DNA from 3 places in the Streptomyces sp. NPDC101237 genome. Region 1 is predicted to be linked to each of the others. Evidence: riboswitches for the same ligand, from Rfam matches in the RefSeq annotation. Region 1 holds a riboswitch; each other region holds the start of a gene.
The links. A riboswitch is a leader RNA that binds a small molecule or an ion and turns the genes downstream of it on or off. The one in region 1 is predicted to bind S-adenosylmethionine.

Region 1 (7,084 bases):
GTCACGGTAACGGCGTACCTCCGCCTCGACCGCCCTCTCGTCGCCGATCACCGCCAGGTCGCCGGCCCGTCGACCACCGGAGAGCTCGATGACCCGCGCGTAGGACGGGATCCGCTCGTAGAACGCGAGGCTTTCCACGGCTTTGGCCCGCACCACATCCACGTCGTCCGTGACCACGCCCGGCACCAGCGCCACCACCCTGGGCGCGGGGCGGCCGGCTGCCTCGGCGGCGGCATGCAGCGCGGGCACGACGTGCTCCGCGAGGGCCCGCGGACCCGCCAGGTACGGCAGGATCCCGTCCGCCAGCTCACCGCTGACCCGCAGCGCCTGCGGCCCCATCGCGGCGACCAGCAGCGGGACGCCGTCCTCCGCCCCCGGCACCCGGGACGGGAACGGGGTGGTGGCCGTGAGCAGCTCACCGTGGAAATCGGCGGTGCCCGTCTCCGTCAGCTGCCGCAGCGCGGTGAGGAACTCGCGCAGCCGGGCGACGGGGCGTTCGAAGGGCAGACCGAAGCCCGTCTCCGTCAGCAGCCTGGTGCCCAGAGCCAGGCCGAGGTGGTAGCGGCCGTGGGTGGCGGCCTGGGCGGTCAGGGCCTGGCTGGAGACCAGCAGCGGATGGCGGCCGAAGACGGGGATCGCGGAGGTGCCGACCTGCAGTCCGGGCACCTCCCGTCCGACGATCGCCGCGAGCTGCGGCGAGTCCGCGCCGAAGGTCTGTCCGAACCAGGCCGAGGCGAGCCCGGACTCCGCGGTCTCCTCGGCCAGCCGTACGGTGGCGTCGACCTGGTTCGCGGCGTTGGACGCGTTGAGTACCACTCCCACAGTCATGCCAGGGGCAACGGGCCGTGGCCGAACCCGCATTCCGGTCCGCGTGTGACAGCTTCGTGGCAGTCGTGTGTACGGGATCCGGGACCAGGCGATCCGATCGAGGCGGGACGGACCGGCGGGGAGGACGGTCGTTCGGGCGCCCTTGACCGCTCCGAACCGTGCGGAGTGCGCCGACGTCGACGTCCACCGGCGCGTCCGCGATGCGAGACGAGCCTCTTGACGCCGAGGTCGGCCGGATCGACACTCACTGAGGGAATCCTAGTGAACGGATAGGGAAGCATGAGGCGTTGTGGTCCGGTCACCGTCCGAGTGACCCGTCCGTCTCTCCTTCTCACCTCGCGCCGCCACATCGACCTGCTGCGCGTCTGCAGTGCGATCGGGCGCCGGGAGGACCGAGGCACGCGCGTAGCGCACTGACGACGCCCCCGGTCTCACCGAGGAGCCGTCCCGTCCGGTGGGCGCAGGTGAGTCCTGCTCTCCCCTTCGACGCCGCTTCCGCCGCGGATACGTCCGCGCCCGCTTCCTGGGAGAGCCATGACCGTCACACCGTCGGCCGCACACACGTCCCACCAGTCGGCACCGGCCTTCCGGGGCCGCATCGGAAGGGATGCGCGCAGCGGCCACTACGCCGTTCCCGGCCGCTACCGCCTTCATCTGTCGACGGCCGGTCCCGACGGACTGCGCATCGCGGTCGCCCACAGCCTCCTCGGCCTTGACGCCGCCTGTCCGGTCACCTTCCTGCCCGCCGTGCCGGACGGCCCGGAAGGCGGCCACTCGGTTCTGCGTCCGCTGTACGAGGCGAGCGCCCACCGATTCACCGGCCCGCCCACGGCGCCGGTGCTCAGCGACGGCTGGTCCGGACGGATCGTCAGCACCCACGCCCCGGACATCATGCGCGACCTCGCCGGGAGATTCGGTGGCGGCCGGTCCGCGCTCTACCCGTGCGGTGCCGATTCGGAGATCGACGCCGTCGAGCGAATGTGCGCTCAGCGCATGAACGAGGCCGCCCAGAGCGCCGGTTCGGCCGGCGGGGAGCCGGAGGAACGTGAAGCGGCGCTGGTGACGTTGCTGGAGACGCTGGGAGCACTGGAGCGGTGGCTGCTCGGGCGGACCTACATGATCCGCGACGAAGTCACCGCCGCGGACGTCGAGTTGTGGGTCGCCCTGGTCCAGCTCGACACCGTGCATCGCCACCATCTCGACGCGGGCGCGGTCCAGCGCATCGCCGGTCATCCCACCCTGTGGGCCTACGCCCGTCGCCTGACCGCCCACCCCGCCTTCGGCTGCCATCTCGACCTCGACGGCATCGGACGCCGTCACCACGCCCGCTGCCATGGCCTGGAGGCCGCAGGAGCGGCAGTCCAGATCCTGGACTGGAACCACGCACGTGGTTCATCGGCTTCGGCGTCAGGCCCCGACGCACCGGCCGGCCCCGCCCTCCCGCTGCGGTGGGGAGTCCCAGGTGCCGACCTGACCGGATGACGTTCGGCAAGCGCGAACGGCGTCGGCAGCCGGAAGGGCGACGGCGACGCCATCTACGCAGTTCTCGGGTCCGCCGCGCGTCGTTCTCGAGGTCGCGTGCGGTCGTACGCGCATCTGTTGTCCGTCACCGATCGTGCCGTCGATCCCCACGAGCCGAACCGCGGAGACCGCCCCACCATGTCCGTCACCCCTCTCGCCGCGAGCCCCTCCGACGTCCTGGACAACCCCACCTGGGCAGCGCTCACCGGCCCGCACGCCCACCTCGCCCGACGCGTCGGCCACGCCGTCCGCTATCCCCGGGACATGGCCCCCTTCCACGCCATGTCCGACGCACGCGACCCGCGCGCCTGGGCCGATCTCGCCACGCTCGTCGAACCTGGCGGCACCGCCTCGGTGCGAGGCATCACCGAGGCGCCGGCCGGCTGGGAGGTTGTGCGCACCGGACGAGGTGTCCAGCTCGTGGACGTCTCCCTGCGGGCCGCACCTGACTCCGAAGCCGTACGGCTGGGGCCCGACGACGTGCCGGAGATCCTCGACCTGGTCGCCCGCACCACGCCGGGCCCCTACCTTCCCCGCACCGTCGAGATGGGCACCTACCTCGGCATCCGCCACCGCGGCCGACTGATCGCGATGGCCGGTGAGCGCTTGCACCCGCCCGGCTGGACCGAGATCAGCGCCGTGTGCACCGACCCCGACCACCGCGGCCGGGGCCTGGCCACCCGTCTCGTCCGCGCGGTCGCCGCCGGCATCAAGGAGCGCGGCGAACGCCCGTTCCTGCACGCCGCGGCCACCAACACGAACGCGATTCGGCTGTACGAGTCGATCGGCTTCACCCTGCGCCGTCGGACGGTCTTCTCACTCGTCCGGCACGTCGGCGGCGCCACCCGGGGTCACGACATCCTCTGACCGAGGGTGCCCTCGTCCGCCGCGGTGTCCGAAACGGTGGCAGGGCCGTCTCCGCGCTCGTCCCGCCGGACTCCCCGCGCGGCACCGCCGAAGACCGTCGAGCACGCCACACACGAGGACCGCTCATCGCGCCGCCCGGCATGGCGAATCCGCCACCCGGGGACGTGAATCGGCCGGATCGCCGCACCATTCCTAGTTTTCCGATCGGATTACTAGGGAAACGTTGACGCTGATCGAAAGGGGGGTGAGGATGAATGAGGCCGACGCGTCACCACGCATCGCCGCGCTCTCGCCGTGCGCCGCGTCGTCAACGGTCTCCTGGAGGAAGACATCATGATCGCAGCACTGAGCCGTGCCGACAGCCGCTGTCGCACGACGGCGCTGGTGCGGACGTGACGGTATCCGCGGAGGACGCGACCGACGCGGGAGCCGGACAGGTCGACTGGCTGCACATAGCCCGCGAGCTGGCGGACGATCTGGCCACGGACGCTGCCGAGCGCGAACACGCCGGCAAAGCACCGCTGGAAGAGGTCGCACGGCTGCGTGAATCGGGGCTGCTGACGCTGCTGGCGCCGACCGAACACGGAGGCGGAGGTGCCGATTGGCGTACGGCCTACGCGGTCGTACGGACCGTCTCCGCGTCGGACGGTGCCATCGGCAGCCTGCTGGGCAACCACTACTTCCTCTCCTTCAGCCCCTGGTTCTTCGCCGACCCGGACCGTGCGGCCGTCACTGAGCGGGAATCCACGTCGGGGCAGTGGTTCTGGGGAGGCGGCATCGCCTCCCACGAACCGTCGCTCGTCCTGACATCGGCGACGGGCGGTCATCTCCTCAACGGCTGCCAGAGGTACGCCACCGGGATCGGCGTCGCCGACAGGCTGCTGGTCCGAGCCGCCCGGCACGACACCGGTGAGCCGTTCGCCGTCCTGGTCGATCCCGCCCACCCGGGTGTCGTGAGCGGCGGTGGCGACACCTTCGGCCGGCGGCTGGCGGCCGGTGCCGACGTGGAGTTCTCGTCCGTACCGGTCACGGCGGACGAGGTGCTCGGCTCCGTGTCGCCGGACGAGAGCGTGATGTCTCCCTTCGCCTCGTTGGCGGCACCGACCGCGCGTCTGGTCTCCGTCCAGTTCTGTGTCGGCGTGGCCGAGGGGATGCTGGCGGAGGTCCGCGAGCACCGAAGGGGCAGGCGGTCGCCCTGGCAGCCCTTCTCGCCGCAGCCCTGGCCCGACGGCCCGACGCAGGATCCGTACGCGGTGACCGCGTACGGCGAACTCGCTGTCGCCGCCCGTGCCGCCTCCGCCCTCGCCGACCAGGCGGTGGACGCCCTGGCGAGCGGCCTCGCACGAGGCGACGACCTCGACGACGAGGAGTGCGCGCAGATCGCGGTCCTCGCGAGCGTGGCCGAGTCCGCCGCCTCCCGGGCCGCGGAAGACATCACCGCCCGCGCCCTGGACGTCATCGGCGCCGACGCCGCCTCCTCCTGGCACGGCTTCGACCGCTTCTGGCGCGACGCCCGGACGCACACGCTGCGACAGCCCGTCGCGCACCGGCTGCGCGAGGTCGGTGACTACTTCCTCAACGGCGTACATCCGTCGTTCACCCTGCCGGCCTGACGACGCATCCGGTGCCGGACGGACACAGTGGTGAGGGACAATCGGGCCATGCGGATCTCAGCGAGAGCGGACTATGCGGTGCGGGCGGCACTGGAGCTGGCCGCGGCAGCCGACGACTCCTCGCTCAAGGCGGAGGCGATCGCCTCCGCGCAGGGCATTCCGCACAAGTTCCTGGAAGGCATCCTCGGCGATCTGCGCCGAGGCGGTCTCGTCGTCAGCCGGCGGGGCGGCAACGGCGGCTACCGCCTCGCCCGCCCGGCGGACACGATCGCCATCGCCGACGTCATCCGTGTGGTGGACGGGCCCCTGGTCTCGGTACGGGGCGTACGTCCGCCCGAGCTCTCCTACGGCGGCCCCGCGGAGTCACTGCTACCGCTCTGGATCGCGGTACGTGCCAACGTCCGCAAGATCCTCGGCGAGGTCACCCTGGCCCAGGTGGCGGCGGCCAAGCTGCCCGACGAGGTCCTGAGCCTCTCGGAGGACCCCGGGGCATGGACGAATCCCTGACCGGCCCCGCACCTTCAGGTTGAGCCGCTCATGAGGTGGGCTCGAGCAGCAGGGCCGCGAGCTGCGTGGGCATGGTGATCATGCAGTCGTGTCCGGTCGGCAGCTCTCGTATACGTGCGGGTGAGCCGTTGGGCTGCGTCGCGGGCACGGGACGTCGCACGATGCCTTCCGGCTGTATGCCGACGCAGTGGATGTGTGTGCGCGGGATCGCGTCCGCTTCGGGGTTGTCCAGCTGGACCGGTTGCTGAAGGCAGCGCACCGGGTGATCGGAGAGCATCGAGCGGAGCCAGGCGACGTCCTGGGGGTCGATGACTCCGAACAGGCCGAAAGGCAGCGGAAGCTCCGGCAGGGGCGGGATACGCCACCGCTCGTCCGTGCGGGCGGCGAGATCGATGAGGCTCTGAGTAATGGGCTGCACGTCGACGGCGGTCTCACCGTGCTCGGGGACCATCGCGTCGAGATAGACGAGTTGAGCGATCCGTTCCGGTACTTCGTTGGCCACCGACGAGATCACCAGTCCGGCGTAGCTGTGGCCCACGAGCACGACGTCGGTCAGGTCCTCCTCGTGGATCAGTTTCAGGATGTCCTCGACGTGCGTGTCGAGCCCTACCTCGGGACCGAGAAGGTGCGCCTTGTCGCCGTATCCGGTGAGGGAGGGGCTGAGGACACGGTGTCCGGCCGACGTGAGCAACGGGGCCAGCCGTTCCCAGCACCGGCCGTTGTGCCAGGCGCCGTGGACCAGAAGATAAGTCGGCATGAGCGGAATCCACTTCGGGACGTCGAGGCGCAGCAGGATGACGGTTCCTGTTCGTGCCTCGGTACTGTTCAGGAACCGGAATCATCGTGTTGCACCCGACGTGCGCGATCAATAAGGCACTTTTGGGTGCCCCGGTTCTGTGGAGGTAACCATGAGTGGCACAGCGGACGACGAGTCGACGTCCGAGGGCCCCTACCGGATGCGGGAGTCCGAGGACCCGTGTCAGGCGCGTGAGGTGCTGGGCATGGTCGGCGACAAGTGGTCGCTGCTGATCGTGCGCCACCTCAGCGAAGGGCCGCGTCGGTTCACCGAGCTCAAGCGGGGCGTCGACGGGATCAGCCAGCGCATGCTCACCGTCACTCTGCGCGGTCTTGAGCGGGACGGGATCATCACGCGTACCGTCCTCAACGTCATGCCGCCCCACGTCAGCTATGAACTCACCGCGATGGGCAAGACCCTGCGCGAAGCCGCCGCGCCCCTGCTGGCGTGGAGCATCGCCCACCTGGCGCACATCGACGCGGCCCGCTCCGCCTACGACGCCCGCCCGGGTACGTCGCCGGCCTGAGCCCCACCCCGCCGTCGCGCGGCCCGGCTGGAGGAACGGCGGCACGGCAGAGCCGGCAGCCACCGGCCAGGCGCAAGACGGGCGCGACAGAGGCGTGCGGGCGCAGCGCGCGCTCGTGGGTCTTCGGGCTGCCGGGGCCAGCCGCGCGTCGCGGGGGCGGCCGACAGCCCGCGCGGGGGCCGCGTACCCGCCCGGATAACGGCTTCCCGCCGCCGGTACCGCTCTTGGGCGCCGCGCACTCCTCCGGGACGGGTACGCACTGCCACCAGGAGAGCGGCGCCCAGCTCCGCGCGCCGTGGTAGCCGATCCGCTCGCCGCACTCGAATAGCACGGACCTCACCCCCTGCGCCGGACGCTGTCGTCGGCCAGGCCGTGTTCGCTGACCAGTCCGGCGCTGTACGCGCAGACCAGGCAGGTGCGCGGGGA
Region 2 (7,084 bases), on a different contig from region 1:
CCTGGGTCCCGGGGTCGGAACCCAGCAGGGTCCGCACCAGCGGGTGGGCGCAGAAGAGGCCGTCGCGGACACCGATGCCGTACTCGGCGGACAGGGCCGCGGCGAAGTGGGAGCTGTTCCAGCCCTCGACGACGAAGGAGAGCACGCCCACCCGCGGGGCGTCGTCGCCGAAGAGGGACAGCACGCGGACCTCGGGGACCTCCGCGAGGCCCGCGCGGACCTTGGCGATCAGGTGCCGCTCGCGGGCCACCAGCGTCTCGAAGCCCGCCTCGGTGAGCGCCTTGCAGGCCGCGGCGATCGAGTAGGCCCCGATGACGTTCGGCGAGCCGGCCTCGTGGCGGGCGGCGCTCTCGTGCCACTCCACGGCCACTCCCCCGTCCTCACGCCGGGTCACCGTGCGGCTGGCGCCGCCGCCCGCGAGGTACGGCTCGGCGGCCCGCAGCCAGTCGGCGCGGCCGGCCAGGACGCCGGAGCCGAACGGCGCGTACAGCTTGTGGCCGGAGAAGGCGATCCAGTCGACGTCCAGGTCGCGCACGCTCACCGGGTGGTGCGGCGCCAGCTGGGCCGCGTCCAGCACGATCCTGGCGCCGTGCGCGTGCGCCGCGGCCGCCAGTTCCCGTACCGGCCACAGCTCACCGGTGACGTTCGAGGCGCCGGTGACGCAGACCAGGGCCGGGCCGTGGGGATCGCGGGCGGCGAGGGCGCGCTCCAGGGTCCGGACGGCCTGGGCCGGGGTGCGCGGGGCGTCCAGGTAGCTGACCCGGGCGTCCTGCCAGGGCAGCAGGCTCGCGTGGTGCTCGGTCTCGAAGACGAAGACCTGGCAGTCGGCGGGCAGGGCGCGGGCCAGGAGGTTCAGGGAGTCCGTGGTCGAACGGGTGAAGACCAGCTGGTCGTCGGGGCGGCAGTCGAGGAACTCCGCGACGGTCCTGCGGGCGTTCTCGAAGAGGTCCGTGGAGAGCTGGGAGAGGTAGCCGGCGCCGCGGTGGACGCTGCCGTAGTAGGGCGCGTACGCCGCCACGTCGTCCCAGACCCGCTGGAGCGCGGGGGCGCTGGCCGCGTAGTCGAGGGCGGCGTAGGTGACTTCGCCGCCGGTGACGAGCGGGACGGTGACATCACGTCCCAGAACGGGCAGCGGGGCACAAACCGACGGGGTGGAGACAGCGGTGGAGACGGACATGGCGGAACTCCCGTGAGAGGAAAGAAGAAGGCGGAACAGGCATGCGGACAGGTGCGCGGAAGGGGGGCTCGGCGCCCTAGCGCATTCGCTTGCTCACGGGAGACTCCCTCGGTGACCAGGATCCCCGGGCCGTGCTCGCTGGACGAGCGTGAGGGATCCGCGCTTGCCGCAGACCTCGCTGCCTACGGCCTGGTCTTCACCCGGGGCACCCCGCCACGGACGGAGGGTTGCCGGACAGTCGGCCGGGGCCTCATGACTGTCACTCATGACCTGAGAGGAAAAGTAGAGGAGATGATCGCCGGCGCGCAACCTCTGTCCGGATGACGGAACGCAGGTCGCCGCGCCGGCGCGTGATCTCCGGCCGGCGGGCTACCGGTGGGTCGCCGCCGCCCAGCGCTCCAGCACCCGCTTGGCCGCGCCCGAGTCGACCGACTCCGCGGCCCGGTCCATGCCGGCGCGGATCTGCCCGGCCAGCGTCCCGGTGCCCGGGTCCAGGGCCACCAGCGCCGCCGCCGAGTTCAGCAGCACCGCGTCGCGGACCGGCCCCGTCTCGCCGTCCAGGAGCCGGCGGGCGACCTCCGCGTTGTACGACGGGTCGCCGCCGCGCAGCGCCTCCACCGGGACCAGGCCGATGCCCACGTCCCTCGGGTCGAAGCTCTCCTCGGTGACCGTGCCGTCGCGGACGATCCAGACCCGCGAGGTGGCGGTGGTCGTCAGCTCGTCGAGGCCGTCGTCGCCGCGGAAGACCAGCGAGGAGTTGCCGCGCTCGGCGAAGACGCCCGCGACGACCGGCGCCATGCGCGGGTCCGCCACGCCGACCGCCTGGGCCCGCACCTGCGCGGGGTTGGTCAGCGGGCCGAGGATGTTGAACACCGTACGGATGCCCAGCTGGCCGCGGGCCGCGCCGGCGTGGCGCAGCGCCGGGTGGAACTTGACCGCGAAGCAGAAGGTGATGCCGGCCTCCTCGGCGACCTCGGCGACCCGCCGCGGGGTCAGGTCGAGGTTGACGCCGAGCTTCTCCAGCACGTCCGAGGCGCCGGACGCGGAGGACGCGGCCCGGTTGCCGTGCTTGACGACCTTCGCCCCGGTGCCGGCCACCACCAGCGCCGACATCGTGGAGATGTTCACCGTCTTGGCGCCGTCGCCGCCGGTGCCGACGATGTCGACCGTGCGGCCGGGCACGTCGATGACGTTGGCGTGCGCGTACATCGTGCGGACCAGCCCGTTGATCTCGTCGACCGTCTCGCCCTTGGCGCGCAGGGCGACGACGAAGCCGGCGATCTGGGCGTCGGTCGCCTGGCCGCGCATGATCTGGTCCATCGCCCAGGCCGTCGCGTCCGCGCTCTGGTCCTGGCCGTACAGCAGTGCGTTCAGCACCTCGGGCCAGGAACGGCCCGCCGCGGTGTCGCCTCCAGCGGGGGTCACAGCGCTCATGGAGCCGCTCCTGATCGTCGTACGGGGAAAAGGGTCGTCGGGGCCTACCCTATCCAGCTCCGGACACGGCGAAGGGCCCCCGTCCGTACCCCGGACGGGGGCCCTTCGGCCGTCGTGTGGCGACGCGGTCGATCAGTGGTGGCCGTGGCCGCTCGTGATCTCCTTGTACTCCTCGACGGTGGGCTTCGGGATCTGGCTGTCCTCGCCGTAGTAGGCGCTGCTCAGCTTGGCGCGGAGCTTCTCGGACCCCTTGATCTTGCGCTCGACACCGTTCTCGTCGACCCCCGCGCCGACCTCGGCCGGCTCGTACTGGTGGTGGGCCGTGAGGGTGTGCAGCTGCTCCTGGCTGAGCGGCTCGTGCACCTCGATGAACTCACCGTGCGGCAGCCGCTTGATGATGCCGGTCTCGCGACCGTGCAGCACCTTCTCGCGGTCCCGGCGCTGCAGGCCGAGGCAGATCCGCTTGGTGACGATGAACGCGATGACCGGTCCGGCGAAGAAGAAGATCCGGACGAACCAGGTCACGTCGTTGATCGACAGGTGGAAGTGGGTGGCGATGAGGTCGTTGCCACCACCGACCAGCCCGATCATGTACACGGTCACCCAGGCGACACCGAACCCGGTACGGGTCGGGGCGTTGCGCGGCCGGTCCAGGATGTGGTGCTCGCTCTTGTCGCCGGTGACCCAGGACTCGATGAACGGGTAGACCGCGATGACGCCCAGCACCAGTCCGAACAGGACGAGCGGGATGAACACGCCGAGGACCAGCGTGTGGCCCCAGAAGTTGATCTCCCAGCCCGGCATGTACCGGATCAGGCCCTCGGCGAAGCCCATGTACCAGTCGGGCTGGGCGCCGGTGGACACCTGGTCCGGACGGTAGGGGCCGATGGCCCACACCGGGTTGATCTGGGTGGTCGCCGCGATGGCCGCGATGACACCGAAGACCAGGAAGAAGAAGCCTCCGGCCTTGGCCATGTAGACCGGCAGCAGCGGCATGCCGACGACGTTCTTCTCGGTCTTTCCGGGACCCGCGAACTGCGTGTGCTTGTGGTAGAAGACCAGGATCAGGTGGCCGACCATCAGGCCGAGCATGATGCCCGGCAGCAGCAGGATGTGGATCGAGTAGAACCGCGCCACGAAGTCGTGGCCCGGGAACTCGCCGCCGAAGAGGAAGTACGAGATGTACGTGCCGACGATCGGCGTCGACAGGATGGCGCCCTCGGTGAAGCGGACGCCGGTACCGGAGAGCAGGTCGTCCGGGAGCGAGTAGCCGGTGAAGCCGGTGAACATGCCGAGGACGAACAGCAGGAAGCCGAACATCCAGTTGATCTCACGCGGCTTGCGGAAGGCGCCCGTGAAGAACACGCGCATCATGTGCACGAACATGCCCGCGAGGAAGATCAGCGCGGCCCAGTGGTGGATCTGCCGGATGAGCAGGCCACCGCGCACGTCGAAGGAGATGTGCAGGGTCGAGTTGAACGCCTCCGACATCATCTGCCCCTGGAGCGGGACATAGCTGCCGTGGTACGTCACCTCGTTCATCGACGGGTGGAAGAACAGCGTCAGATAGACACCCGTCAGGATGATGATGATGAAGCTGTACATGCACACTTCGCCCAGCATGAACGACCAGTGGTCGGGGAAGATCTTGCGCATGTTGGACTTGGCGAGGGAGTAGATCCCGAGCCGTCCGTCGGCCCAGTCGGCGACACGCTCGCCGGCCGGAGCCTTCCCGCGTGCGCGGGTCTCGTCGTTCGTCGTAGTGCTCATCCGCGCTCCCAGAAAGCAGGACCGACGGGCTCCTCGAAGTCGCCGAGCGCCTGGAGGTAGCCCTCCTCGCTCACACCGATGCGCAGCTGCGGCAGGGCGTGACCGGCCGGGCCGAAGATCACTCGGGCACCGTCGGAGAGGTCGAAGGTGGACTGGTGGCACGGGCAGAGCACGTGGTGGGTCTGCTGCTCGTACAGCGAGATCGGACAGCCCACGTGGGTGCAGATCTTCGAGTAGGCCACGATGCCCTCGTGGGACCACTCCAGCTCGCGCTTGTCCTTGATGTTGTCCGGCTGCAGCCGGATGATCATCAGGGCCGCCTTCGCCATCACGTTCTGGAAGTCCTCCTGGGACTCCTCGACGCCCTCGGGCTTGGCGAAGGTCAGCGAGCCGACGGCGACGTCGGAGGGACGCAGCGGCTCGTTGGTGTTCATGTTGACGAGCAGCTTGCCCTTGGACCACGCCGTGTGCCGCAGCGAGGTGCCGGGCAGCGGGCCGAGGTCGCGCAGCAGCACGACACCGGAGAGCGGGACCAGGGTCAGCGCGCCGAACATCGTGTTGCGGATCAGCTTGCGCCGGCCGAGCGCCGACTCCTTGGCGCCCTGCTTGAAGTCCGCGTGGACCTTGGCGCGGACCTCGGGGCTCGCCTCGATCGGGTGCCGCTCGTCGGCGACCTCCACGTCGGACATCAGGGTGCGGGCCCAGTGGACCGCGCCCGCGCCGATGCAGAACAGCGCCACACCGAGGGTCAGGCCCAGCGCGAAGTTCAGCGCGCTGATGTGACCGAGCGGGAAGACGAAGATCGACTTGTCCTTCGGGATCGTCACGTAGGACGCGATGAACCCGACGGTGGCCAGCATCGACACCGTGAACAGCAGGGCGACGACGCGCTCGGACCGCTTGGCGGCCCGCTCGTCGATGTCCTGGATCCGGTGCTCGTGGGGCGGCAGACCGGGGTCGGCGAACGGGTCCTTCTCGTCCGCGACGCTCACGGCACCGTGCGCGTGTCCCTGCCCAGCGGGCAGGTTCTCTTCTGGAATCTCTTGGCTACTCATGACTTCTTGGCCTTTGCGGTCCGAGCGGCGACCCAGACGGCGACGGCGATCAGGGCGCCGAGACCGAAGATCCAGGCGAACAGACCCTCACTGACCGGCCCGAGGCCGCCCAGGTCGAGACCGCCGGGGTTCGTCGTCTTGGAGCTGTTGACCGCGTCGAGGTACGCGATGATGTCCTTCTTGTTCTTCTCGGACAGCGTCGTGTCGGGGAAGGACGGCATGTTCTGCGGGCCCGTCTGCATGGCCTCGTAGATGTGCTTCGGGGCGACGTCCTGCAGGGTCGGCGCGAACTTGCCCTTGGTCAGCGCACCACCCGCACCCACGAAGTTGTGGCACTGCGCGCAGTTGGTGCGGAACAGCTCGCCGCCGGCGGCGATGTCGGCGCCGCCCGGGCCGTACTGCTCCTTGGTGGGCACCTGGGGACCGGCGCCCAGCGAGGCGATGTACGCCGCGAGCTGGTCGATCTGGGCCTGGCTGTAGATGTTCTTCTTCTTGACGACCTGCGGGCCCTGCGAGGTGGCGGCCGGCATACGGCCGGTGCCGACCTGGAAGTCGACCGCGGCGGCGCCCACGCCGACCAGGCTGGGGCCGTCGGACGAACCCTGACCGCCGGTGCCGTGGCAGCTGGCACAGCCGACCGAGTAGAGCTTCTTGCCCTCCTCAATGGTCAGGGACTGGGAGGTCTCGTCGGCCTGCGCCCGGCCCGCGGGCGCGAACGCGGCGTACAGCCCCCCAGTGGCCGCCAGCGCAAAGAGTAGGACGACGACCGCCGCCAGCGGATGGCGTCGTCGTGCGGAGAGCTTTTTCACGGATTACCCCGGTGTCAGGATCTTCTGCGTCGATGCTTCTGGGTGGTGCGCTTGTGCAGCGCGTGGAGCCGGCCCCGGCTACTTGATCAGGTAGATCGTGGCGAAAAGGCCGATCCAGACGACATCGACGAAGTGCCAGTAGTAGGACACGACGATGGCCGCGGTCGCCTGCTCGTGCGTGAAGCGCTTCGCCGCGTAGGTGCGGCCGAGAACGAACAGGAAGGCGATGAGGCCGCCCGTCACGTGCATGCCGTGGAAGCCAGTGGTCAGGTAGAACACCGAGCCGTACGGGTCGGAGGAGAGCGAGATGCCGTCCTCCTTCACCAGGTTGGTGTACTCGTAGATCTGACCGCCGATGAAGATCGCGCCCATCACGAAGGTGATGATGAACCAGCCCCGGAGCTTCTTCACGTCCCCGCGCTCGGCGGCGAACACGCCGAGCTGGCAGGTCAGGGAGGAGAGCACCAGGATCGTCGTGTTGGTCGCGGAGAACGGAATGTTGAGATGGCTCGCCATCTCCTTCCAGTGATCCGGACCGGTCACCGATCGCAGGGTGAAGTACATCGCGAAGAGGGCCGCGAAGAACATCAGCTCGGAACTCAGCCAGATGATGGTTCCGACGCTGGTGAGGTTCGGCCGATTGACCGACGGGTGCGCGTGCCCGGTTTCTACTGTCGTTGCTGTCGCCACGACCGACATTATGTCGGTCGCTTATCTCGCGCTCACTCCGGGGGGTGCCGTTCGGGGTGTCCGCACCGTGTGTACTGCCCGGATGGCCCATCGAAGCGGTGTTCCAACAGGTGTTGACGAGGTGTCCGGGGGAGTAGCATCCGGCGCAT
Region 3 (7,084 bases), on a different contig from region 1:
AGAGCCATCGGGTTGGCGCCGGCGGCGACGTTGCGCAGGCCTTCCTTGACCAGGGCCTGGGCGAGCACGGTCGCGGTGGTCGTACCGTCACCGGCGACGTCGTCCGTCTTCTTGGCGACTTCCTTGACCAGCTCGGCGCCGATCTTCTCGTACGGGTCCTCCAGCTCGATCTCCTTGGCGATGGACACACCATCGTTGGTGATCGTGGGGGCGCCCCACTTCTTCTCAAGGACGACGTTGCGGCCCTTGGGGCCGAGGGTGACCTTGACGGCGTCGGCGAGCTGGTTCATACCGCGCTCAAGGCCGCGCCGCGCCTCCTCGTCGAACGCGATGATCTTGGCCATGTGAAGTGGTCCCTCCAGGACTGGGGGTGAGTCTTTACGGACCGCGCCCGCGCCCGCGACGGACGGCTCGCCGACCCGTGGGTCCTTTGCCCCACCCGGCCTGCGGGCCTCACCGACCCGGTCCATTTTTGTCACTCTCACCTTCAGAGTGCTAACGCCAATGATTAGCACTCGCCCATCGAGAGTGCAAGGCGCCCTCGCGAAGCGGGGGCTCGTTCAGGGGGGGTGGCCGGGTGACGGACGGGCGCGGGAAGCCCGGCCGGACCGGGGGCGCGCCGCGGCCGCGGCACGTCCGCGCCCGTCCGCGCGCCGCCTCGATGTCCGGGGCATGCCAAAGGGCTCGTAACCCATGACTCCCCATGGGATACGAGCCCTCCGACAAGAAGGAAGAACGACGCTGTCAGTCGGCGCGTGCTTCAGCTGGTCGCGAGCCGGACCATGTCCGCCTGCGGCCCCTTCTGGCCCTGCGAGATCTCGAAATCGACCCGCTGACCTTCCTCCAGGGTGCGGTAGCCGTCCATCTGGATCGCGCTGTAGTGGACGAAAACATCCGCACCACCGTCGACCGCGATGAAGCCGTACCCCTTCTCCGCGTTGAACCACTTGACGGTGCCCTGAGCCATGCCTAACTCCCCTATTACTGGCCCTTGCACAGATCCACACTTCGCGGATCCGGGTCAGACCTCACTCCCCAATGGTTGGGGGCGTGCGCCGGAACGCGTCGACCGCGGCTGAATGTATCTGCCCAACTGCCGTCTGCAACAGGTCAATCGGACGAGAATTCTGGACGGGAAGGGTCCGGAATGTAGTGAGAATTCGGCTGAATTCAGGGCAAGTCGGGCCCTATAAAAGCCGCAAAAGCCGCGTACGGCCGCGCACTTTGGTTACTTCTTGGCGGGCCTGCGGTATCGAATACGGGGCTCCCGACCTGGAGATCGGGATCGCGTTCCCCAACTGTACCGCGCTCAACCACACAGAATTGCCCCCTCCGCTTCTCTCACGGAGGGGGCAATCGGATGAACACTCGGTGATCGGCCTTACCGAAGGTAATGTTCGGTCATTCGATCAGCCTGTCAGCGGAACGGCGGATCAGCCGCCGGCCACGGCCGGGATGATGGAGACACCGGCGCCGTCGGGCGTGGCCGTCTCCAGTCCCTGCTCGAACCGCACGTCGTCGTCATTGACGTACACGTTGACGAAGCGGCGCAGCTTGCCCTCGTCGTCGAGCACCCGGCCGGCGATACCGGTGTGGTTCCTCTCCAGGTCGGATATGACCTCGCCGAGGGTGCCTCCTTCGGCGCTGACCTCGGCCTGGCCACCGGTGTAGGTGCGCAGGATGGTGGGGATGCGAACGGTGACGCTCACGTGTGAACCTCCGATGGGGCGACGCGCTGGAATGGACAGGGCCGGCTCAGGCGAGCCCGGCTTCACGGAACGACTCGAGCGTGGGCCGGATGGTGGCCGTCAGACCGGTCCCCGCCACGGCGTCCAGCGTCTTCAGTCCGTCACCCGTGTTCAGTACGACGACCGACTTCGACGGATCGATCTGCCCGTTCTCGATGAGCTTCCTGGTGACGCCGACCGTCACCCCGCCGGCGGTCTCCGCGAAGATTCCCTCGGTCCGCGCGAGCAGCTTGATCGCGTCGACGACCTGCTCGTCGGTGACGTCCTCCACCGCACCGCCGGTACGGCGCGCGATGTCCAGCACATAGGGTCCGTCGGCCGGGTTGCCGATGGCGAGGGACTTGGCGATCGTGTTCGGCTTCTGCGGCCGGACCACGTCGTGGCCCGCCTTGTAGGCCACCGACACCGGCGAGCATCCCTCGGCCTGCGCACCGAAGATCTTGTACGGCCTGTCCTCGACCAGCCCGAGCTTGATCAGCTCCTGCAGCCCCTTGTCGATCTTCGTGAGCTGCGAGCCCGAGGCGATCGGGATCACCAGCTGGTCCGGGATCCGCCAGCCGAGCTGCTCGCAGATCTCGTACGCCAGGGTCTTGGAGCCCTCCGCGTAGTAGGGACGCAGGTTGACGTTGACGAAGCCCCAGCCCTCACCGGCCGAGTCGCCGATCAGCTCGGAGCAGAAACGGTTCACGTCGTCGTAGTTGCCCTCGATGCCGACGAGCTCGCCGCCGTAGATCGCGGCCATGACGATCTTGCCCTGCTCCAGGTCGTGCGGGATGAACACGCAGGAGCGGAAGCCGGCCCGCGCGGCGGCGGCACCGACCGCGCCGGCGAGGTTGCCGGTGGAGGAGCAGGAGAGCGTGGTGTAGCCGAAGGCGCGCGCGGCCTCGACGGCCTGGGCGACGACGCGGTCCTTGAAGGAGTGCGTCGGGTTGCCGGAGTCGTCCTTGACGTACAGGCCGCCGGTGACGCCCAGCTCCCTGGCCAGGTTGTCGGCCTGGACGAGCTTGGTCCAGCCCGGGTTGATGTTCGGCTTGGTCGCCACGTCCGCGGGGACGGGCAGCAGCGGCGCGTAGCGCCAGATGTTCGCGGGACCCGCTTCGATGCGCTTGCGCAGCTCCTCGGTGTCGTAGGCCGAGAAGTCGTACGCGATCTCGAGCGGGCCGAAACACTCCTCGCAGGCGAACACCGGGCCGAGCGGCACGCGGTGGCCGCACTCGCGGCAGCTCAGTGCGGTGGCGGGACCGAGGTCGACGGTCGCGGGGTCGGTGGTGGTCGCAGCAGTCTGCACAGCCATGTGAGGCGAGGCCCTTTCTCCTCATCTTCCTCACGACGCATCTCGCCGTGAGACGGATTTGGCACCTTCCCTAGCCGGGAGCCCCGCGAGTGATCGACAGCGATCAGCGAGAGCCGACTGGAGGGTTGCCGGGGCTTCATCGGGCCGTATCCCTCTGCCCCTCTGGATGAGCGGTATGCGGTTGTCAACGGCCGGTGACCCCAGGACATGCGATGGTCATCGGCGTTGTTCAAGACTGTAACCGAAGGCCAGGACAGTTGAGATAGTCGTCCGAACCGCGAGATGGGTCACACCCCGCAGTGTGATCGTGACAGTGAGGAGCCGCTGACTGTGCTGGAAGAAGTCGAGCGCTGGCTGGCCACCCGCTCCTGGTCCATGAACGAACGTCCGCTGCACCGGATACTCGCCGCCAAGCAGCGCACCGGTCAGACCGTCTCCGTCGTGCTGCCCGCGCTCAACGAGGAGGAGACGGTCGGTGACATCGTCGCGATCATCCGCCACGACCTGATGCGGCAGGCGCCGCTCGTCGACGAGGTCGTGGTCGTCGACTCCGGTTCCACCGACCGTACGGCGGCGGTGGCCGCGGCGGCCGGCGCCCGGGTCGTGCACCGCGACATGATCCTGCCGCGCATCCCCGCCGTCCCCGGCAAGGGCGAGGTGCTCTGGCGCTCGCTCCTGGTCACCACCGGGGACATCGTCTGCTTCGTCGACGCCGACCTGCGGGAGTTCTCCTCCGACTTCGTCACCGGCATCGTCGGCCCGCTGCTGACCGACCCGGACGTGGACCTGGTCAAGGCGATGTACGACCGCCCGCTCGCCGGTTCGGCCGGACAGGGCGGCCGGGTCACCGAGCTGATGGCCCGCCCGCTGCTGAACATGCACTGGCCGCAGCTGGCCGGGTTCGTCCAGCCGCTCGGCGGCGAGTACGCGGCCCGCCGCTCGCTCCTCGAACAGCTCCCGTTCCCGGTCGGCTACGGCGTGGAGCTGGGCATGCTGGTCGACGCCCTGCACCTGGTCGGCCTGGACGCCCTGGCCCAGGTCGACGTCGGCGTGCGCAAGCACCGACACCAGGACGGCCAGGCCCTCGGCCGGATGTCCGCCGCGATCTACCGCACCGCCCAGCTGCGGCTGGCCCGCGGCCATCTGATCCGGCCCGCCCTGACCCAGTTCGAACGGGGCGAGGACGGCTTCGAACCGCGCACCTACTCCGTGGACACCGAGGAACGGCCGCCGATGGCGGAGATCACCGAGTACGCCGAACGCCGGGTGGCGTGACTTCGCCGTACGGCCGTATACCGCGGCGGGTCGGACGTGACCGCACGTTTGAGCGTTTCCGGGCCGGGCTAGGTTGAGGCGTATGTCTTCCACCGGCGGTGCTGAGGTGCTGGTCGCGTCCAATCGCGGCCCGGTTTCGTACGAGATGCGCGACGACGGTTCGCTGCACGCCAAACGGGGCGGCGGCGGCCTGGTCTCGGGCCTGTCGGCGATCGGGCCGGACGCGGACGCGGTGTGGGTCTGCGCGGCGCTGAGCGACGGCGACCGGGAGGCGGTGCGGCGGGCCGAGGGCGGCCGGCTGCCGGCCGGGGACACCGGCGGGCAGCAGGTCAGGATGCTCGACATCGCCCCGGACGTGTTCTCGGACGCGTACAACGGCGTCGCGAACTCGGTGCTCTGGTTCGTCCACCACATGCTGTACCAGACCCCGTTGGAACCGGTCTTCGACGCGGAGTTCCGGCACCAGTGGGCGTCGTACCAGGCCTACAACCAGGCGTTCGCCGAGGCGCTGGCGCAGGAGGCGGGCCAGGGCGCGGTCGTCGTCATCCAGGACTACCACCTGGCGCTGGCCCCGCGGATGCTGCGGCGGCTGCGGCCGGACCTGCGTATCGGCCATTTCTCGCACACCCCGTGGGCGCCGCCGGACTACTTCCGGCTGCTCCCCGACGACATCGCGGCGGAGCTGCTCGGCGGGATCCTGGGCGCGGACCACGCGGCGTTCCTGACCCGGCGGTGGGCGGACGCGTTCGTGGCCTGCTGTCACGCGGTGCTGGGCCCGGGGATCCCGGCGGCCGGTGAGACCCGGATCGGGGTGCACGGGCTGGGGGCCGACGCGGAGTTCCTGCGGAAGCGGTCGCACGAACCGGACGTGGAGGAGCGGATGCGGGCGCTGCGGGAGGAGATCGGCGAGGGCCGCCGGACGATCGTCCGGGTGGACCGGACCGAGCTGTCGAAGAACATCGTGCGGGGCCTGCTGGCCTACCGGCAGCTGCTCGACGACCACCCCGAGTGGCGGGAGCGGGTGGTGCACGTCGCGTTCGCGTATCCGTCGCGGCAGGACCTCGCGGTGTACCGCGACTACACGGCCGAGGTGCAGCGGGTCGCCGACGAGATCAACGCGGCCTACGGGACGCCCGGCTGGACCCCGGTCGTGCTGCACGTGAAGGACGACTTCGCCCGGTCGCTCGCGGCCTACCGACTGGCCGACGTGGCGCTGGTGAACCCGATCCGGGACGGCATGAACCTGGTGGCCAAGGAGATCCCGCTGGTCTCGGACGCGGGGTGCGCGCTGGTGCTCTCGCGGGAGGCGGGGGCGTACGAGGAGCTGGGCGAGGACGCGGTGGTGGTGAACCCCTACGACATCGGTGGGACCGCCGGTGCCTTGCAGGAGGCGTTGACCATGGGGGACGAGGAGCGGGCGGAGCGGTCGAAGCGGCTGGCCGCGGCGGCGACCGCGTTGCCGCCCGCGGCTTGGTTCCTTGAGCAGTTGGCGGCGTTGCGGGGCTGAGTTCCCCGGCCGCGGGCCGGTGGGGGCTCGGCGCGCAGTTCCTCCCCCGGCCTCCGGCCGGGGGCACCCCCGGCGCCCTTACGGGGCGCTCTGCTCGGCCAGTGCTTTCAGGAGGCGGACGACTTCCTCCGGGCCGTCGACCACCAGGTCGGCCCGGTCGGCGAGTTCCGTGACCTCCGCGCTGCCGCTGCACACCAGCAGGCCCGGGACGCCCTCCCCGCGCAGTTTCTCCACCGCGGCGAAGGCCGGGATGTCGCCGAGGTCGTCGCCGGCGTAGAGGATCGCGCCCGCGCCGATCTCCCGTGCGTAGGCGCGCAGGGCCACGCCCTTGTCCATGCCCGGCGGGCGGAGTTCCAGGACCAGGCGGCCCGGTTCGACGATCAGGCCGTGCCGGGTGGCCAGGTCGGTGAGCGGGGCGCGCAGGGCCTCGAAGGCGGCCTGCGGGTCCTCGGCCCGGCGGGTGTGGACGGCCACGGCGTGGCCCTTGTCCTCGGTCCAGGTGCCGTGCGCTCCCGCGGCGTCGATGACGGCCGGGAGTTCGGCGCGGACGGCGGCGATGCCGGGGTGCGCGGGCGGGGCGGTGAGTTCGCCGGTGGCCGCGTCCCAGCGTTCGGCGCCGTAGTGGCCGAGGACGACGAGGTGGTCCAGGCCGGGCACGCCGGCGAAACCGCCGTAGCGGACGGCGATGTCGGTGGGGCGGCCGGTGATGACGGCGACGGAGGCCACCTTGGGCGCGAGGGCGGCGAGGGCCGGTACGGCGTCCGGGTGCGCGCGGGCCTGCTCGGGATCGGCGACGATCGGCGCGAGCGTCCCGTCGAAGTCGAGCCCGACGAGCGCGGAACGCGGCTGCGAGAGGAGTGCGGCAAGACCTTCGCGGCCGGCGGCTGTGCGAGGCGTCGGAAGGGGTTCCGTGGAGTGGGTGCCCATACCGCCGACAGTATCGGAGCGTCCTCAAGGGGCGCTGGGGGCGCCTCCGGCCGGAGGCTGGGGGCGGAACTGCGCGACAGGCCCCCACCGCCCCGCACGTACCCCCTACCGCTCCGACCGCCGCCCCTCCCGCACCCGCCGCAGCCTGTTGACCGTCACCGGGTCGTGGGCCAAGGCCCGTTCGTCGTCGAGGAGGGCGTTGAGGAGCTGGTAGTAGCGCACCGGCGCCAGGTCCAGTTCCTCACGGATCACCCGTTCCTTGGCGCCGGGGCTCGGAAAGCCCCGGCGTTCCAGGGCGAGGATCGCCTGCTCGCGTGCGCCCAGTTCTTGCCG

Region 2: another riboswitch for S-adenosylmethionine. It lies ahead of ACIRQ9_RS07590 (aminotransferase class V-fold PLP-dependent enzyme); the one in region 1 lies ahead of ACIRQ9_RS32525 (GNAT family N-acetyltransferase).
Region 3: another riboswitch for S-adenosylmethionine. It lies ahead of thrC (threonine synthase); the one in region 1 lies ahead of ACIRQ9_RS32525 (GNAT family N-acetyltransferase).

The regions. Positions count from the first base shown of each region.
Region 1 covers NZ_JBIWNY010000027.1:84,608-91,691, reverse strand. Annotated here, with positions in the region: gene ACIRQ9_RS32535 (LLM class F420-dependent oxidoreductase) at 1-828, opposite strand, end outside; partial or broken gene ACIRQ9_RS32530 (glutathione S-transferase C-terminal domain-containing protein) at 1,363-2,205, shown strand; SAM riboswitch class IV at 2,219-2,329, shown strand; gene ACIRQ9_RS32525 (GNAT family N-acetyltransferase) at 2,488-3,216, shown strand; gene ACIRQ9_RS32520 (acyl-CoA dehydrogenase family protein) at 3,609-4,829, shown strand; gene ACIRQ9_RS32515 (Rrf2 family transcriptional regulator) at 4,878-5,336, shown strand; gene ACIRQ9_RS32510 (alpha/beta hydrolase) at 5,365-6,093, opposite strand; gene ACIRQ9_RS32505 (winged helix-turn-helix transcriptional regulator) at 6,293-6,658, shown strand.
Region 2 covers NZ_JBIWNY010000003.1:363,880-370,963, reverse strand. Annotated here, with positions in the region: gene ACIRQ9_RS07590 (aminotransferase class V-fold PLP-dependent enzyme) at 1-1,177, opposite strand, end outside; SAM riboswitch class IV at 1,332-1,448, opposite strand; gene trpD (anthranilate phosphoribosyltransferase) at 1,547-2,611, opposite strand; gene ACIRQ9_RS07580 (cytochrome bc complex cytochrome b subunit) at 2,744-4,381, opposite strand; gene ACIRQ9_RS07575 (Rieske 2Fe-2S domain-containing protein) at 4,378-5,436, opposite strand; gene ACIRQ9_RS07570 (cytochrome c) at 5,433-6,245, opposite strand; gene ACIRQ9_RS07565 (heme-copper oxidase subunit III) at 6,324-6,944, opposite strand.
Region 3 covers NZ_JBIWNY010000006.1:139,879-146,962, reverse strand. Annotated here, with positions in the region: gene groL (chaperonin GroEL) at 1-344, opposite strand, end outside; gene ACIRQ9_RS11920 (cold-shock protein) at 761-967, opposite strand; gene ACIRQ9_RS11915 (MoaD/ThiS family protein) at 1,434-1,709, opposite strand; gene thrC (threonine synthase) at 1,756-3,042, opposite strand; SAM riboswitch class I at 3,061-3,215, opposite strand; gene ACIRQ9_RS11905 (glucosyl-3-phosphoglycerate synthase) at 3,373-4,317, shown strand; gene ACIRQ9_RS11900 (trehalose-6-phosphate synthase) at 4,400-5,824, shown strand; gene otsB (trehalose-phosphatase) at 5,903-6,751, opposite strand; gene ACIRQ9_RS11890 (DUF3263 domain-containing protein) at 6,857-7,084, opposite strand, start outside.